DNA from 2 places in the Paenibacillus shenyangensis genome. Region 2 is predicted to be linked to the other one. Evidence: riboswitches for the same ligand, from Rfam matches in the RefSeq annotation. Region 2 holds a riboswitch; the other holds the start of a gene.
The links. A riboswitch is a leader RNA that binds a small molecule or an ion and turns the genes downstream of it on or off. The one in region 2 is predicted to bind cyclic di-GMP.

Region 1 (3,187 bases), on a different contig from region 2:
AATGTTGTATTTGTACTCGTATGTGCAGCCTTGTTCCTGATCATCGCTGGCTGCGGTAACAACAATGGAACGAGCAGTTCCACTACGGGCCAGACCGGTACTTCCAACAGTACGGAAACAAATGGCACTACCGGTTCGACTGGAACGACTGGTGACCAGAGCGGCTCTACAGCAACCGATACAGCGCAGACACCATCCGCAACTGATAACTCCGCTGACTTCAAGCAGGCCAATGACCCTATCGTAACCGTTGAAATGAATGATGGCCAAAAGATTGAAATCGAACTGTATCCCAAAGCAGCACCCAACAGCGTTAACAACTTTATTTCCCTCGTCAAAAAAGGATTCTATGATGGCCTGACTTTCCACCGCGTTATTCCGGGCTTCATGATCCAGGGTGGCGATCCCAACGGCGATGGCACTGGTGATCCGGGTTACAGCATCCCCGGTGAATTCAAATCCAATGGCGTGCAGAATGACCTGAAGCACACGGCAGGCGTACTGTCGATGGCACGTTCCGGCGATCCAAACTCCGGCGGCTCCCAGTTCTTCCTGATGGTAGCCGATGCTCCGCATCTGGATGGCGAGTATGCTGCATTTGGTAAAGTTATCAACGGTATGGAAGAAGTCAACAAGATCGTCAACCTGCCAACAGGTGCCAATGACAAACCTAACACTCCTCCTGTCATGAAAAAGGTAACCGTGGATACTAAAGGTGTCGATTATCCGGAACCCGAGAAAAGCAAATAAAAAGATTTATTCGACCAGCGCTTTCCATAGCGCTGGTTTTTTTTGATCCTTTCGGACCTGTGATGATTAGGTGAATCCATTCTTAGCTGCAGTATATAATGCTTCCCTATGCACTATGCTCTTCTTTGGCAGTACCTTTCCATAAAAAATGTCAATTTTTGTCGTTAAAATACCGAAATTCTATTTAGAAACTTAGCTATATAGACGATATATATGTTATGCAATCCTACAAGAGTGCATACTACAGCAACCTCTGCTGAACCTATTGTTTATCATATTTAATCAGGGCAAATTCACTGAAAGGTGAAGACGCAAAGCCAAGGGTCTAAGGCATGATGGGCAGGGTCTTGCTAGGATAGCCGGTTGCCGATGAATACCTGATGCGGTATGACTCGAAGGAGTCCAACATCATGAGAACAGCATATTATCGCCTACAATTGGGTATCCTCTGTATAGCATTACTACTGTGGCTAGGAGGATTCACGATGACACCCGCTTATGCTCAATCACCTCAAAAAGCAACCTGGCTGTGGAACACACAGCTGATTGTAAATTCTACAGCCAGTATTTTATCTTTTGCAGTCAGCCAGAACGTTACCCTGATCTACCTGCAGGTCAACGACGATCTGGATGCTAATGTATATCAACACTTTATCGCTGCTGCTTCTGCCCAAGGCATTACAGTGCAAGCACTCGATGGAGCCCCCTCTTGGGCGCTGGATTCCCGGCGTCATGAACTTCAAGCCACGCTTGACTGGATTACCACGTATCAACAGGGCGCCTCTGCCGATGAGAAGTTCAGCGGTATCCATATCGATATCGAACCTTATCTGCTGCCCGAATGGCGCACCGATCAGTTAACCGTTATCGCAGGCTGGCAGCATAGTGTTGAGAGCGTCGTACAAGCTGCTCATTCGCTGCATATCCCCGCTTCCGCCGATATCCCGTTCTGGCTGCATACCCTGTTGACCGCAGACGAATCTGCAACGCTCAGCAGTTGGATGATGCAGCAGTACGATTCCATTACGATCATGGCTTACCGTGATAGTGCCTCCGGAATTCTGGATGTTGCCGAAGCCCAGCTGGCCGAGGGTGATGCTGTCGGTACACCCGTCTATGTAGGGGTGGAGACCAACCCTACGAGTGAGGGGAATACTATCACTTTTTATGAGGAAGGCGCCGCTTACCTGAACAACCAGCTCGCTCGTGTGACGAAGCAGGCGGGCAAGCACGACTCTTTTGCCGGTATCGCTGTCCATGATTATGCTGGTTGGTCGACACTGGTAAGCAAATAAATAGTAGCGATTCACTATCGAGACAGACGTTGTTTTCCGTTTGTCTCGTTTTTTGTATAGGGAGAATATGTGGAGGCATTTTCATCCTTCATGAATATTTGATTTTTGGCCTTCTCGTATGCGACCAATTACTTACCTTTCTATCTTTGGAACCAATTCTTTCATTTGCAATATTCACAATTTGACGATTTTGTAGTTTAATGCCGATTAATGTAACAAAAATGTTATGCAATAGTATCCATTTACGGAAGATTCATTCCTTCCTGTCTTGTTATGATGAATACAGAAAATTGCAGGTAAGGAGCGTCTTATTCATGTTACATAAGCAAAAATGGTTACTCGCACTACTCATCGCTGTACTTCTGATTCCTCAGACAGCGACCGCTGCCAAATCGCAGTCATCCGGCAGCAAAGCACATTCATCCAAAGTGATCTATCTGACCTTTGACGATGGACCGACTGCACATACGATGCAGCTGCTCGATATCCTCGACCAGTACAATGCCAAAGCGACTTTCTTTATGCTTGGACCGCATATGGAACACTTCCCGGCAGCGACCAAACGTATTGTCAAAGAAGGCAACGGACTTGGCCTCCATGGTGTAAGTCATGTAGTCAGCCAATTCTACAGTTCTCCGTACAGCGCCTACAAGGAAATGAAGGGCGCCAACGAAAGTCTGTACAAAGTAACCGGCAAGTCCACAAGTCTGGTACGTACTCCTTATGGCAGCAAGCCATATCTCAAAAAATCCTACCGGGATATTATGCTGAGCACCGGCGGCTTCCATCTGTGGGACTGGAACGTGGATTCCCTGGACTGGAAGTACAAAAAAGATCACCAGAAGGTGTACAACAATATTATGACCCAGGTGAAATCGGTAGAACGTCGCGGAGCTACTCCGGTTATACTGATGCATGATCAACCTGCCACTCTCAAAGTACTGCCAAAAGTACTCAAAGAGCTCAAGGCAGAGGGTTATCATTTTGAAATATTGGATAAAAAAAATCATCCGCTGAACTTCTGGAACGACGAACGCTAAGTTCTGCGATTGATTGCCGAACCTGTAGCGTATGACATTCATACAGCGATACGAAAAGCCCCTGTCCGCAAGGAGATTGTACTCCTTTGGACAGGGGCTTTT
Region 2 (3,187 bases):
ATTACAGTATATGGGTATTAATATATATATCGAATTTATCCTTTTTATATCCTGCCTATAGTGTTATTCTTAAAATTAACTGTGTAATTTCGACAAATCCAAAGGCAGGAGGATGAATATAGATATGAAAAAATGGGCGTACATGCTAATCGTTGCAGGCATCCTGGTGATGATCTATCCTCAGGCAAATGAATGGTATGACGATTGGCAGCAGGAGCGTCTTCTGAGTCAAGCGGAGCAGACAGCCGCCGTTTCTCATCAGAATACGACAAAAAATTTAAAAAATAGCTATTCGGAGGTAAATGCTCTACTAAATGAAGGAGCTGCTGCCGATAATATAAATAGTAAGACAGAACTACCAGCAAGCGGTGAGATTCTGGGAGTGATTCATATCCCGGTAATCGATGTGGAACTTCCGATCGTAGAAGGTGCCACTCGTGAAAATATGCGCAGCGCTGCTGTTCATATTTCCGAGACTGACCAGCTGGGACAGAAAGGCAACTTCGCTGTTGCTGCGCATCGCGCTCATAAAACCGGTCGTTTATTCAATCGTCTGGGTGAAGTTAAAGTCGGTGACTCGATCCAAATCGAATCTGCCGGTCAACAATACAATTATCAGGTCGATCGCATCCGAATTGTAGAACCCACTGAAGTATCTGTACTCGATAGCGATCATCAGTCGGAAGAATTGACACTCGTGACCTGCGACCCACTAATCAATCCAACCCACCGTCTTATAGTACATGCGGTACGCGTCTATGATCCTATAAATGAATAGCAAATTATTCATTTCGCGTACATTCCTGTTTGACGCTTTTAGTCGAATTATCGCTGTGGTACTATAAGATTATAACTAACCAGTAACTTATTATTTACCCATAAATCACACCAATATGTATATCTTGCATATTGTTGCTATGTAACTTGCTTATTAAGAGCTTTTACACGATAACGGCAAACCTGTCTAAAGATAGGGACGCAAAGCTAAAGGGCCTTACCCTCCGGGGTTGGCAGCCAGCTACCGAACGGAAAGGCTCTTTTTATATGAATGGATTGTAAAATATTACACTTTATAGAATATAATGGTTTAGTCAAACGACGGATAACAGTGAGTTAATGTGATCCTTCATTGATCGACTAAGCCCCTTTGAAAGGATTTGTCGTCATGAAGAAACTTTTGCTAACTTGCTTGACAACTATTTCGCTGCTTGCAGCAGCTCCATTATCTGTATTCGCAGCCGAAGATTCTAGCTGGCTGGACAGCTCCACTGCCAATCAGGGTTATGTCGCTGTTCACTATGAAGCTCCTTCCAATACACGTACCAAAGTTATGATTACTAAGAATGATACCAGTTATACGTACAATCTTTCTTCTTCCCATACTGATACTTCGTTGCCATTGCAGCTGGGAAGTGGTACGTATCAGGTAAGCGTTCTGGAAAATACATCCGGCAACAACTATAAAAAAGTATATTCCGATTCGCTGCAGGTACAATTGAGCAATGAGAACAGTGTATATCTGGCCTCCACTCAAAATATCGATTGGAAAAACAGTCCTGCTGTTACTTCACTCGCAGCCAAGCTAACCCAAAATGCTACAAACGATCAGCAAAAAGCACAGGCAATCTACGATTATATTACAAGCAGCATCAAATACGATTATCAGCTCGCTAGCGCATTACCAACCGTCTATGTACCTGATCCGCAGCAGACACTGTCTTCCCGTAAAGGCATCTGCTATGATTATGCTTCTCTGAATGCAGCGATGCTGCGTAGCCAGGGTATTCCTGCCAAGCTGGTAATGGGAACTACATCAGCTGTTAAAGAATATCATGCCTGGAATGAAGTTTATCTGAACGGTAAATGGGTCACTGTGGATGCTACTGTAGATGCATCGCTTCAACAAAAGGGCAAAAGTATCCCCTTTGCCAAAGACGCTACACAGTACCAAGCAGCCAAAGTATATTAATATCGTTACTGAAGGTTTCATCTTCTCCTAAACGTTGCACTCCTTATTCACAGCTTTTATCGAAGGTTAATTAGGCTTGATAAATAATAAACAAACTTCATATAACATTGAATTTAAGAAAATAAAAACCCCTTTGCCTACCATCGGCAAAGGGGTTTTTGTATTGTTACCCATGTATACATCACCCAGATACTTTATTGATATGATATATACTTTATTCATAATAAGTCGATTTAAACATCTGATCCATGCCTGCTTCTTCTTATATAGAAGAAAGAGGGGTTGTTATACCGGCAGTAGGGTTAGATGGTACAGTTCCTTTACCGATATTTGGAGAGCTCCCAGCCGACTGCTCCAGCTGCAGAAGTGCCTGCTTCATCGGCATACCTCCCCGGTATCCTGTCAAATTGCCATTTTTACCGATAACCCGATGACACGGAATCGTGATCAAGACAGGATTGGCCCCAATTGCCGCGCCTACCGCTCTCACTGCATCGGGTCTGCCAGCCATTTCGGCAACTGCCGAGTACGTTAGAGTCTGACCATATGGTATACGGCTTAGTGCTTCCCATACTGCCAGCTGAAAAGGGGTTCCCCTTAGATCATGCTTTACGTTATCCAGTGCATCTGCTGCTCCATGCAGATACTGGATTATAAGTGCTGCATAGCCTTCCATCTGCTGCCCATCTTCCACCAATACGTATCCCGGAAAACGGCTGCTCGCCCACAATACCAGGTCTTCCAGCGGCTGATCCGGTGAACTGACATAACATAACCCGTCTACTGTCGCAGCGATATAGAGATGCCACTGTTTATCATTTAACCACTTGTAGTACAAAATGGGCTGATCTGCTGACATATCGTAGGCCTCCTTTTGTCAAATTACATATACTCTACTTTATGCGGATTATTGCCGTTTTGTGCTGTAGCTTATTTCTCGTTTATTGCTTTTATCTATCTATCTTTCTGGTTCGTATGTTCCGACTGCATTTGATGATCTTCTGCTTCAGTTATATCACGATCTGATGTTCAAAATATTGCGCTTCTATTCCAGCTTCTATTCCAGCTTGTACTTCATCCTGCTATTTTCCCGGAATCCACTTCCCTTTCGGAACATACCAAAATGCAGCTCCTTGTGTCATCCCGGAGCTGCATTTGATATCCGTCCTTTTTCTGTTATGCCCTCTATGCTGGTTTGCTTTTACCTGTATCGCGTTA

Region 1: it holds a riboswitch for cyclic di-GMP, as region 2 does, so the genes downstream of both, H065_RS25060 (hypothetical protein) here and H065_RS0103250 (transglutaminase-like domain-containing protein) in region 2, are expected to answer to the same signal.

The regions. Positions count from the first base shown of each region.
Region 1 is NZ_AOIG01000004.1:35,663-38,849, forward strand. It holds gene H065_RS0103055 (peptidylprolyl isomerase) at 1-750, shown strand, start outside; cyclic di-GMP riboswitch class I at 1,027-1,121, shown strand; gene H065_RS25060 (hypothetical protein) at 1,236-2,045, shown strand; gene H065_RS0103065 (polysaccharide deacetylase family protein) at 2,360-3,085, shown strand.
Region 2 is NZ_AOIG01000005.1:31,991-35,177, forward strand. It holds gene H065_RS0103245 (class D sortase) at 125-778, shown strand; cyclic di-GMP riboswitch class I at 944-1,026, shown strand; gene H065_RS0103250 (transglutaminase-like domain-containing protein) at 1,166-1,969, shown strand; gene H065_RS28110 (hypothetical protein) at 2,036-2,191, opposite strand; gene H065_RS0103255 (methylated-DNA--[protein]-cysteine S-methyltransferase) at 2,232-2,828, opposite strand; gene H065_RS0103260 (helical membrane plugin domain-containing protein) at 3,185-3,187, opposite strand, start outside.